DNA from 2 places in the Shimazuella sp. NTD250 genome. Region 1 is predicted to be linked to the other one. Evidence: a T-box and tRNA genes for the amino acid it is inferred to sense, from the RefSeq annotation. Region 1 holds a T-box; the other holds one or more tRNA genes.
The links. A T-box is a leader RNA that pairs with one kind of tRNA and senses whether it is charged. The one in region 1 lies ahead of serS (serine--tRNA ligase), so its partner is inferred to be a tRNA-Ser.
Positions count from the first base shown of each region.

Region 2: it has a tRNA-Ser gene. The T-box ahead of serS (serine--tRNA ligase) is inferred to sense a tRNA for this amino acid. The anticodon was not compared.

Region 1 covers NZ_JCAJZS010000004.1:27,379-33,580, forward strand. The annotation lists gene serS (serine--tRNA ligase) at 351-1,625, opposite strand; T-box leader at 1,662-1,857, opposite strand; gene pdxT (pyridoxal 5'-phosphate synthase glutaminase subunit PdxT) at 1,888-2,472, opposite strand; gene pdxS (pyridoxal 5'-phosphate synthase lyase subunit PdxS) at 2,474-3,358, opposite strand; gene AC5WOF_RS11010 (D-alanyl-D-alanine carboxypeptidase family protein) at 3,469-4,692, opposite strand; gene guaB (IMP dehydrogenase) at 4,809-6,202, opposite strand, start outside.
Region 2 covers NZ_JCAJZS010000004.1:431,310-437,511, reverse strand. The annotation lists gene tsaE (tRNA (adenosine(37)-N6)-threonylcarbamoyltransferase complex ATPase subunit type 1 TsaE) at 1-161, opposite strand, end outside; tRNA gene AC5WOF_RS13235 (tRNA-Gly) at 280-353, opposite strand; tRNA gene AC5WOF_RS13230 (tRNA-Pro) at 362-438, opposite strand; tRNA gene AC5WOF_RS13225 (tRNA-Leu) at 486-571, opposite strand; tRNA gene AC5WOF_RS13220 (tRNA-Leu) at 595-678, opposite strand; tRNA gene AC5WOF_RS13215 (tRNA-Lys) at 692-767, opposite strand; tRNA gene AC5WOF_RS13210 (tRNA-Gln) at 796-870, opposite strand; tRNA gene AC5WOF_RS13205 (tRNA-His) at 884-959, opposite strand; tRNA gene AC5WOF_RS13200 (tRNA-Asp) at 970-1,046, opposite strand; tRNA gene AC5WOF_RS13195 (tRNA-Val) at 1,075-1,150, opposite strand; tRNA gene AC5WOF_RS13190 (tRNA-Glu) at 1,156-1,232, opposite strand; tRNA gene AC5WOF_RS13185 (tRNA-Ser) at 1,251-1,341, opposite strand; tRNA gene AC5WOF_RS13180 (tRNA-Asn) at 1,347-1,422, opposite strand; gene AC5WOF_RS13175 (Bax inhibitor-1/YccA family protein) at 1,602-2,300, opposite strand; gene AC5WOF_RS13170 (hydrolase) at 2,361-2,678, opposite strand; gene cmpA (cortex morphogenetic protein CmpA) at 2,825-2,959, shown strand; gene AC5WOF_RS13160 (Tex family protein) at 3,015-5,171, opposite strand; gene sigB (RNA polymerase sigma factor SigB) at 5,329-6,114, opposite strand; gene rsbW (anti-sigma B factor RsbW) at 6,080-6,202, opposite strand, start outside.

The DNA of each region.
Region 1 (6,202 bases):
ATATTTTCCGAAGAAAATTAATTGTTAGTATACATAAAAATGTAAAAATTCATTAATCAAACTAATAAATTTTTATAAAAACATAAGACAGGGAACAATTCTTTTGTCATATTCCAGACTTACCGGTTTCAATAACTATATCTAACAATGGATATTATTTGACATAACGGAGCACCTGATACTGGACACGCTCCAGATCGGAAAAGTGTGCAAGACGAATCATTTTGACCTCCATGGGTAGATTTCACCTATAGATTCACTATACTATATATTTTCTAAAAAAATATTTTTAAAGTCCGTTTTTGAATAAACAAAAAGACTGCTAGCATAGCAGCCTAATAATGTCTGGTTTACTTCAATACTTCTCTTCCCATATAGGGAACAAGTGCATTTGGCACTCGCACTGTACCATCTTCTTGTTGATAGTTCTCTAAAATCGCAGCAACAGTGCGGCCAATTGCTAATCCAGAGCCATTGAGTGTGTGGACAAATTCAGGTTTATCCTTGGCGCTCCGACGGAAACGGATATTAGCTCGTCTAGCTTGAAAATCTTCAAAGTTACTGCAAGATGAAATCTCACGATACGCACCAGAACTTGGCAGCCAAACTTCTAGGTCATATTTTTTTGCTGCTGTAAAACCAAGATCTCCTGTGCACATAGAAAGTACACGATAAGGTAATTCCAATAGCTGTAAAACTTTTTCTGCGTTCTGGACAAGTTTTTCTAACTCATCGTAAGAATCTTCAGGTCTAACAAATTTCACCAGCTCTACTTTATTAAATTGGTGCTGGCGAATTAATCCTCTTGTATCGCGGCCGGCCGACCCCGCTTCCGAACGGAAACAAGCACTGTATGCTGCGTAATAAATAGGTAATTCTTGATCAGTAAGGATTTCTCCTTGATGGAAATTTGTTACCGATACTTCTGATGTTGGAATGAGATAATAGCCATTTGTATTCGCAAGCGCAAATGCATCTTCTGCAAACTTAGGCAGTTGTCCTGTTCCTGTCATGCTTTGGCTGTTTACAATATAAGGAGGTATCATTTCTCTATAACCATGTTCAGAAGTATGCAAATCCAGCATAAAATTCATAAGCGCACGCTCCAAGCGAGCACCTAAACCTGTATAAAATACAAAACGTGAACCTGTCACTTTACTAGCCCGCTCAAAGTCTAATAGTTTTAGATGTTGAGCTAAGTCCCAATGAGGAATTGGTTCAAAGCTAAACTCTGGAACATCACCCCAAAATCGAACTGGTATATTTTCTTCCTCCGTTAATCCAATAGGCGTCGACTCGTGAGGGATGTTTGGTAAGGATAATAATATTTGCTGCAATTGCTCATCGAGTTGACGAATTTCTTCATCAAGTTCTTTGATCTGCTCTCCGACTTGACGCATGCTAAGAATAAGGGATTCTGCGTCCTCTTTTGCTTTCTTTTTTCTCGCCACTTCTTGACTTGCTTGGTTCCGTTCACTTTTTAGTTTCTCGGATCTTGTGATCGCTTCACGACGTCTGTTATCAATTTGCTCAAACGAATCCAGACCACTGATATCTTCGTTGCGGGAAGCTAGTTTCTCTTTTACTTCCGCAAAGTTATTCCGCAACAATTTGATATCTAGCATAGAAATTCCTCCTCAAATAAAATAGGAACCCCATCCCTAAGGGACGGAGGTTCCGCGTTGCCACCCTTGTTGACTGTCACTTTCCTAAACAGTCCACCTTAATGCGTAGTTATCGGAACGCTGCCGAGATCAGCTCTGAGGTGGAATTCACAAGACTTCTCTTAGCGATTTCCACCAACCATCGCCTCTCTGGAAAGATCTGTCTTGTTACTTGTCTCTTCATCGCAATCATGTTTATTAATATGCGCTCATTATACAGAGGTTATAGATCTTTTTCAATCGCCTTTTCCACCATACTCAAAAAATAAGCATGCAAGCGCGTATCATCTGTTAACTCTGGATGAAAAGATATGCCTAAAAGGTTTTCCTGTTTCACTGCTACCACTTGATCTTTCACTGTAGAAAGCACTTCTACATCTGCTCCCACTTCTGTAATGAGAGGAGCACGAATAAAAACAGCTTGGAAATCTTCTGCCACATCTTTAATCGGTAGATCAGCTTCAAAACTATCTACTTGTCTCCCAAAAGCATTCCGCTGAACAGTCACATTTAACAGGGGCAAATGAGGTTCACTGTTCTCTGTGATATGTTTGGCAATTATAATAAGCCCAGCACAAGTCCCAAATATAGGTTTAGCCTTTGCATGGAATTCTAAAATCGGTTCCTGAAGATCATACTGACGTAAAAGCTTTCCTATAGTAGTAGATTCCCCTCCAGGAATAATCAAGCCATCGACATCAGCTAATTGTTCTTTTCTTTTAACAGCAATTGCTTCGGTGCCTAGCTTATTCAAAAGTTGTATATGTTCTCGCACAGCCCCCTGAAGAGCAAGAACACCTACTTTGATATTACCAGCCACGTTCTTGCATCCGTTCATGCGCTTCTAATTTTGATATCTCAATACCAGTCATTGGACTTCCCAAATCTTTGGATAGCGCAGCAATAAGTGCAAAATCTTCAAAATGAGTAGTAGCTTCAACAATAGCTTTTGCAAATTTAGCAGGAGTGGAGGATTTGAAAATACCAGAACCAACAAATACACCATCAGATCCCAAGTGCATCATCAAAGCCGCATCAGCTGGGGTTGCTACTCCACCAGCTGCAAAGTTAACAACCGGTAATTTCCCTGTTTCGTGAATTTGTAAAAGGAGTTCATATGGAGCACCCAATTCTTTTGCTTCTGTCATTAACTCGTCACGAGACATACCTGTTACTTTGCGAATTTGACTTTGCATCATACGCATATGACGAACTGCTTCTACGATATTGCCTGTCCCTGGTTCACCTTTTGTACGGATCATGGATGCTCCTTCACCGATACGACGGAGTGCTTCTCCAAGATTACGAGCGCCACAGACAAACGGAACAGTAAATGTAGATTTATCAATATGATAAACTTCATCTGCTGGTGTTAAAACTTCACTTTCATCAATATAATCTACACCCATGGATTCTAATAAACGCGCCTCTACAAAATGCCCGATTCTCGCTTTTGCCATCACTGGGACGGAGACTGCATTTAAAATTTCCTCTACAATCTTAAGATCAGCCGTTCTAGCGACTCCGCCAGCTGCACGAATATCGGAAGGAACTCGCTCCAAAGCCATTACAGCGACTGCCCCAGCTTCTTCTGCGATTTTTGCTTGTTCTGCATTTACGACGTCCATAATGACGCCACCTTTTTGCATTTCTGCCATTCCGCGTTTTACACGGTCTGTCCCTGTCTGTGTCATCCTATATCCTCCTAGATCGTGTATAGATTGCCAATTTGTTAATTTTAGTCCTTTAGCCAATAACATTGTAAAGGAATAAATGTAAATTTACAAGGAACAGAATTATAGCATTAGTTTATCCAAGAATTTACTCTATCCCACGCATGACGAAAAAATAACCGGAACACGCTCCCTTTTTCTACTGTTTTTTGGGTAATCAATGGAACTGAATGAACTCCTGGTATAGACTCCCCTTTATACAAGAGAGAAACTTCACCAATTACAGTCCCTTTTGAAATGGGAGCTTGTATCCCTTTTTTTAGAACAACTTTATAAGTATAAGACTCTTTATCTGCTTTCTTTTCTGCTAACTGTAGGGAATATTCTGGAGCAACTGGTACTGTACGTTCTACGCCGTTTGGTAACGTAAAACGATCATGACCAAGAATAACTTTTCCTTTTGTAATAGCTGTTGCCAATTCAAAATTGTCGTATGTATAATCCAACAATTTTTTTGTCTCATGAAACCGTGCAAACTCCGAATCTGTCCCCATAACGACTGAAACTACCCGTAGACCATTACGATCTGCTGTACTTGTGAAACAATACCCTGCTGCATTGGTATGACCAGTTTTTAAGCCATCCACACCTTGATAATAGTATTTCAGTGAGGGAAGCATCTGATCCCAATTGTCTATTTTTTGTTGGTTTGGTTGATTTTGGTGAAAGGTATAGGTCGGGATGCTTGTATATTGTAGTACTTCCGGATAATTTTTTAACAAAAATTGTGCAACAACAGCTGTATCATAAGCTGACATGTCATGTTGGCCTACTTTGCTAGTGGCTGGAGGATCAGGGTACGATTCTGTGTTTAATCCAGTACTGTTTTGAAAATGTGTATTTTTCAACCCCAGTTCGCTTGCTTTTTTATTCATCATATCCACAAAGCCTTCTTCTGACCCGGCAATATGTTCCGCCAATGCAACAGTAGCATCATTGGCCGATTGAACAAATAAAGCAGTGAATAACTGCTTGACAGTCTGTTTTTCTCCTCCAACTAAGCGTATTTCTGCTTCATTTATAGCAGCTGCTCTATTGCTGACCGTAACCACATCATCCCACTTAAGTATACCTTGCTTGATCTGATCAAAAATAACAATTGCGCTCATCATTTTTGTCATACTAGCAGGTGGTCTCGGTTCATTTGCATTTTTTGCAGCTAATATTTCCCCAGAAATAGTATCGACTAATATATATGATTTGGCATTTATCGTCGGTAATTCATCTGCATATACAGGATTGCTTATCGTAAATAAACTGATAATGCAGAATAAAAATACAATTTTACGACGCATTTTCCTTTTACTCCTTCGTTAGCTCAATCCTACTCATTTTCACACGTTCGATCCGACAATACAAGCCCTTTACATTAAAAAAGAATAAAAAAGCGCCCTCAGCGGGACGCTTTTCCTCAACCACCTAATTGGTAGTTTGGAGCTTCTTTTGTTATTTGTACATCATGAGGATGACTCTCCCGCAACGAAGCAGAAGTAATTCGTACAAACTGTGAATTATCCTTTAAATCTAACAACGTTTTTGACCCTGTATAACCCATACCAGAACGAATTCCACCAACTAATTGATATACGATATCCACGATTGGACCTTTATAAGGAACACGTCCTTCGATACCTTCTGGGACTAATTTCTGCTCATTTTCTTGGAAATAACGATCTTTACTACCTGCTTGCATAGCACCAATGGACCCCATGCCTCGATATACTTTAAAACGACGGCCTTGGTAGATTTCACTTTCCCCTGGAGCCTCTTCTGTTCCTGCAAACAATCCTCCGAGCATAACAGCATCTGCTCCGGCGGCGAGGGCTTTAACAATATCGCCAGAGAAGCGAATACCACCATCAGCGATAATAGGCACACCATATGCACGAGCTACACTAGCAGCATCATAAATTGCAGTGATTTGAGGAACACCAATACCCGCAACCACACGAGTCGTACATATTGAACCCGGGCCAATCCCTACCTTGACGATGCTCGCTCCTGCTTCAATCAAATCTCTTGTCCCTTCAGCGGTAGCTACATTACCTGCAACAATGGTGAGATCAGGATAATTTTCTCGAACCTTAGCAACTGTTTCCAGCACGCCTTTCGAATGTCCATGTGCTGTATCAATTACCACCATATCCACTTCTGCTTCTACCAATGCTGCGATCCGTTGGTCTGTATCTTTTGAGACACCTACTGCTGCTGCTACAAGCAGACGTCCTTGCTCATCTTTAGCAGAATTGGGGAATTGGGTAGCTTTTTCAATATCCTTAATCGTAATTAAGCCTTTCAATACACCATGTTCATCAACCAATGGCAGTTTTTCAATCTTGTGTAGTTGCAAGATATGTTCTGCTTCTTTCATTGTTGTTCCAACTGAAGCAGTGACAAGATTTTCTTTTGTCATCACTTCTGAAATAGGAGTGCTGTAATTATGCACAAAACGCATATCACGGTTCGTTATGATTCCGACAAGCCTTTTCTCCTTGTCCACAATCGGCACACCAGAAATACGATATTTGGACATTAATGCCTCTGCATCATGAACTTGATGACCTGGGTGTAAGTAAAATGGGTTTGTAATGACACCACTTTCGGAACGTTTTACACGATCTACTTCCTCTGCTTGCTCTTCAATCGTCATATTTTTATGGATTACTCCAATACCACCTTGTCGCGCTAGAGCGATTGCTAAGGATGATTCAGTTACGGTGTCCATACCCGCACTGATTAATGGAATATTTAACTTTATTTTTTTTGTCAGTTGAGTGGAAACACTAACATCACGAGGTAAAATTT
Region 2 (6,202 bases), 400 kb from region 1:
ACACCGAGTCCCTTAGCTAAACTTTGTGAAAAAGTTGTTTTACCTGCTCCCAATTCACCAGATAAAGCAATGACGGCTCCTTTAGATAACCTCGTCCCTATTTGAAATGCTAATGCTCTTGTTTCCTCTTCATCTACTGTATAAATAATCGGTTCATCCAAGGTTTAACACCGTCCTTCTTCATGAAATAATACTATCTTACCAAGAAACCGGAAAAGAAGAAAGTTTCGGAGTCCCAAATAAAGGAAAAAAGCTGTGCATCTGCACAGCTTTTTGTGATGGAGCGGGTGAAGGGAATCGAACCCTCACATTCGGCTTGGAAGGCCGATGTTCTACCATTGAACTACACCCGCATAAGCTTTGGTCGGGGCGACAGGATTTGAACCTGCGACCTCCTCGTCCCGAACGAGGCACTCTACCAAGCTGAGCCACGCCCCGGTCATAAAAAAAGAAAAGTTACGGTCATAACTCTTCGATGTGTGAATTGGTGCGGTCGATGGGACTCGAACCCATACGGCCTAGGGCCACTACCCCCTCAAGATAGCGTGTCTGCCAATTCCACCACGACCGCAAAATATAAAGTTTATGAAAATATGGTACGGGTGAAGGGACTTGAACCCCCACGCCTCTCGGCGCCAGAACCTAAATCTGGTGCGTCTGCCATTCCGCCACACCCGCATATTTTTGAAAATGGTGAGCCATGAAGGACTCGAACCTTCGACCCTCTGATTAAAAGTCAGATGCTCTACCAACTGAGCTAATGGCTCTTACTTATTTGAAATTGCTTTGAAAAAATGGCTGGGGAGGAAGGATTCGAACCTTCGGTACACGGTACCAAAAACCGATGCCTTACCTCTTGGCTACTCCCCAAAGTGTAAAAAAGTGGGGCGATCGAAGGGATTTGAACCCTCGAGTGCCGGAGCCACAATCCGGTGTGTTAACCGCTTCACCACGACCGCCACAAAAAAATGGCGGGGCTGACGGGATTCGAACCCGCGGTCTCCTGCGTGACAGGCAGGCATGTTAGGCCTCTACACCACAGCCCCGTATGGGTAAAAATAAATATTTTGAATCTGGTGGGCGTTGACGGGATCGAACCGCCGACCCCATGCTTGTAAGGCATGTGCTCTCCCAGCTGAGCTAAACGCCCAAAAATGGTGACCCGTAGGGGATTCGAACCCCTGCATGCCAGCGTGAAAGGCTGGTGTGTTGAACCGCTTCACCAACGGGCCATTAAAAACCGAAATGTCTGGCGGAGAGAGAGGGATTCGAACCCTCGCATGGCTGACGCCATCTAACGGTTTAGCAAACCGTCCTCTTCGGCCTCTTGAGTATCTCTCCTAAGTTGGCTCCCAAAGCAGGACTCGAACCTGCAACCTATCGGTTAACAGCCGATTGCTCTGCCAATTGAGCTATTTGGGAACATTTTTGAGACAAGAGTTATTTTAACAAAAAGCACTACTTATTGCAAGCTTTTTTTATCCGCTTTGAGCGACTTCTATAATCTAGCATGATTTGTCCTCCTGCGTCAAGCATAAATTTTCATTCTTACAAAAAAACCTCCTCACATGATGTGAGAAGGCTTTATTTGCTGCTAATTATTAGTCTCTGCTCAAAATATTGATCAAGTTTTGCAAGATCGCAATAAAGTCAATGTAAAGCATCAATGCTCCATAAATAGCGACTTTTGTAGCAGTATTTTCGTCCATGGATTGAATGCTGGCACTCATATGCTTAATGTTTTGCACGTCATATGCGGTAATTCCACAAAAAACAACAACGACAATATAGGAGAGGATTAAGCTTCCTGTACTGCTGTGCAAGAAGAGTACATTCACCAAAGTAGCAAGAGCTAATCCCAAAAGAAGCATCAAGAAGATAGAGCCCATTTTAGAAAGATCAGCTTTGGTTATAAATCCAATCGCTGCCGAAATACCAAACATACCAGCTGTAATTATAAAAGCTGAACCTATTGTACTGATATCTACATAAGCAAAATATAAGCTAAAGGTTACCCCATTAATCGCTGCGTATAAGAAAAACAAAAACGTCGCTGTAAAGGCGGAAATCCTGCCGATCAAAGCTGAGATAGCCATTACAATTATAATTTGAACAATGATGGCACCCCAGATGATACTGCTATTAAATTTGATCAGGGCAGATATGTCTGCATTACTACTTAAGAAATAAGCAATAATTCCTGTAAGTAGTAAGCCAGCAAACATCCACGAAAAAACGCGTTGAAATAAGCCTCGTTCTGTTCTAACCGCAGAAGAAGATTGATAGTATTGTGGTCCCACTACTCATTCCTCCAATATGGATATAAAAACAATTTCTCAACTCCAAGTATACTTGCTCGATCAAGAAAGATCAAGCAAACCTAGACTTTCTATGCTCTTTTTCGTCTCTTCTGTTCCCAATTGGTATATCGCTGAATAAATTTCTCGGACATTTTGGTCTACATCTGTGCTCGCTTTTTGTCGATCCTCGGTTCGAAAAGGTAAATGCGATTGCACAAAAGTATCCCAGTCTTTATTATATGTTTGTTGAAATAAATCTTGTATGTTTTTTATTTCCTCATCTGTTGCCTGAATTTCAAAATCATATGGTGCATCATCTAACAACTGTTCGGAGTGAATGGTTCCATCAACTGTTACATAATAGGTTTGTTTTTTCATTTAAAATTCACCTCTTCTACCTTTTTCCCTCAAACTTTTCATTTCATGCATACTTTTTTCGTGGAATCTCACAAGTATAGGCACAAGACAACCCCTGTCTGTAATAAACATAAGTAAATATCAGTTTTATACAGGGGGAGTATGCCATGCCCAATTGGCTAAGTAAGCAATTGATGCAAGCATTTCGGCAAAAAGATCGTGGTCAAATACGTTTTTTAAACCGATGCTGGTTTACTTTTATAAAAAAAGAATATGAGGACAAAGATAAAAATTTATTTTGAGGTTGAAAATGAAATTTTCAGCAAAAAAAGCTAGGTGAGCTACCTAGCTTTCCTTTTATTCTTGTACCATAGTAAGACTGACCCGGTCTCGGATTTTATCTACAGAAAGCACCCATACATCCACAATATCCCCGACTGTAACTACATCCATCGGATTGCGGACAAATCGGTTGCTGAGCTTGGAAATATGGACAAGCCCGTCATTTTTTAATCCGATATCTACAAATGCCCCAAAGGCCACAACATTGCGAATGGTTCCTTTTAAGTGCATTCCTGTCTCCAAATCTTCCGCTTTTAACACATCTGACCGAAGAATAGGACTAGGCAAAGATTCCCGAGGATCTCTTCCAGGACGGAGTAGTGAATCGATCATATCTCTAAGTGTCGGTACACCACTATTTAATGCCAATGCCATTTTTGATACATCGACTTTTTTTAACTTTTCCTTGGATTGATCGAGACCCAATTCTTCTACTGAAATACCGAGTATCTGCAAAAGTTGTTCGGCAATGGGATAAGATTCAGGATGAATAGGTGTTTTATCGAGTGGATTATCTCCTTCACGAATACGCAGAAATCCAACAGATTGTTCAAATGTTTTAGCTCCGAGTTTTGGTACTTTCGTAAGCTGTTTTCGGTTCGTATATTTTCCAATCTTTTCACGCTCTGCTACTATGTTTTTTGATACTGTTTTGCTCACCCCTGAGATATATTGGAGCAAAGATGGAGAAGCAGTATTGACATCCACTCCGACATAGTTAACAGCTGACTCCACAACTTGGGTTAATGACTCTGATAGTCTCTTTTGATTAACATCATGTTGATATTGTCCAACACCAACCGATTTTGGATCAATTTTAACTAATTCTGCTAGCGGATCTTGCAGCCGCCTTGCTATTGAGACTGCACTCCTTCTGGCTGCATCTAACTCAGGAAACTCTTCTTTCGCCAGTGGAGAAGCAGAATAAACACTGGCACCAGCCTCATTGACAATCACATAGTACAGATCTTTATCAGATTCCTGAATAACTTCTGCAATGAAATTTTCTGTTTCTCTTGAAGCAGTTCCATTGCCAATTGCAATCAAACTAATTGGGTATTTTTCTAGTAGCGCATGAACTTTTTCCTTTGCTTCTTCCACTCGATCATTTGGCTTTGTAGGATAGATGACATCAATATCTAATAATTTTCCTGTATCATCTACTGCTGCTAATTTACATCCAGTCCGGTATGCAGGATCAACCCCGAGTACTACTTTGCCAGTAATCGGTGATTGGAGTAATAGATGTTTTAAGTTCTCTTTAAAGATATCAATCGCTTTTTCTTCCGCATCTGCCAGCATTTTTGCATGTATTTCACGATCAATAGAAGGAGCAATCAAGCGCTTATAGCTATCTTGCATAATCGGCAGCGTGTATGTATTTTCGTGAGGGAACCATTTACGAAGTAAAGTATAAACTTCTTTCTCTTGTAGCTTAATCTTTAGCTTCAGCACTCCTTCTCTTTCTGCTCTGCGAACGGCAAGAACACGATGAGAAGGCATGGTACGTATTGGTTCTTGATAGTCATAGTACATCTCATAAACAGTAGACTCATCAGCATCTACTGCCTTTGATTCTAGTACCCCTTGATTCCAAGTATAGGTGCGTACCCATTTCCTCGTGTCAGCGTCTTCTGAAATCTCCTCTGCGAGAATATCCAGTGCCCCCTTGATGGCTTCATCAACGGATTTGACATCTTTCTCTTCGTTTACAAAAGAGGCTGCCAATTCTTCGCTATTGACGATCTCTTTTGAATCTAAAATGATTTTAGCTAAAGGTTCCAAACCTTTTTCTCTAGCCATACTCGCCCTAGTTTTTCGTTTTGGACGGTAAGGGAGATATAAGTCTTCTAATTCTTGGAGTTTGGTCGCTTTCACTAATTTTTGATGCAGTTCTTCTGTCAGCTTCCCCTGTTCATCTATCAATCGGATAATTTCATCTCTTCGAGTATACAACCCTGCAATATAGCGATATCTTTCTTCAATTTGGCGAAGCTGTTCTTCGTCCAGTTCTCCAGTCATTTCTTTTCGATAACGCGCAATAAATGGTATCGTGTTCCCCGCTTCTAGCAATTCCATCGTTACTTTTACTTGTTCTACTCGAAATGATAACTCTCGAGCTACTTGCTCAATTAAATCCATAACATCTACAGTTGCTTCCATAACTTCCATCTTTACACCACCTAAACTTGTGTTCGCTCTCTATTTTGGCATACTTAACTATCACATGTAAAACAGGATAACGAAAAAAACTTGCCCACAAAGTGGACAAGTTGTAGCTTTCTTCAGCGGGTTCGGGAAAGCATTTGTTATGTAGAATCACAGTTGTCTAAATGATTTCCGACAAATCCATGCGTATCGTTTGACGAAGCTTTTTGAGGGCACGACGCTGCAATCTGGAAACATGCATTTGGGAAATCCCTAAACGATCCCCCACCTGTTTTTGACTCAAGTTCTCAAAGAAAATCAACTCTAAAATTTCTCTTTCACGACTACTGAGCGATTGAAAAATTTTCTCTAATAATAATTGCTTATCAATTTTTTCAAATGCTTCATCCTCTGCCCCCACAAGATCAAACAATGTAAGGGGATTTCCTTCGGTTGAAGATTCGATTGGAGAGTCCATGGAGACTGCTTGATAACTTCGACCCATTTCCATTGTCTCTAAAATTTCTTCAGGTGTGACTTCTAGGTATTCTGCGATTTCCGTAACCAATGGGGATCGTTGTAAATTGATAGTGAGCTGTTCCACTGCTTTTTTAATGCGAGGACCTAATTCTTTGATTCTGCGAGGAACATGGACGCTCCAGGTTTTATCACGTATATGACGTTTTACTTCCCCAACGATCGTAGGGACAGCAAAACTTTCAAAACTTCTGCCCACTTCTGGATCGTATCGTTTGATCGCAGCGAGTAAACCAATCATTGCTACCTGTACAAGGTCTTCATATAATTCCTGCCCGCGTGAAAATTTGTATGCGACGGATTCCACCAAGTCGCGAAACTGGGTGACTAGCTGTTCCTGGGCTTCTCTATCTCCTTCCCGCCTATACCGATCGACTAGTTCAATAATTTGATCTTCATCGAGTCGGGTAGGATGCGGGCGACCCGGCATGCTCCTCCACTCCATTCTCTTTTATAAATTTAGTCAGCTTAACTATTACCCCTCCCTCGTCTTGAACATCGACTTGATCCATCAGTGA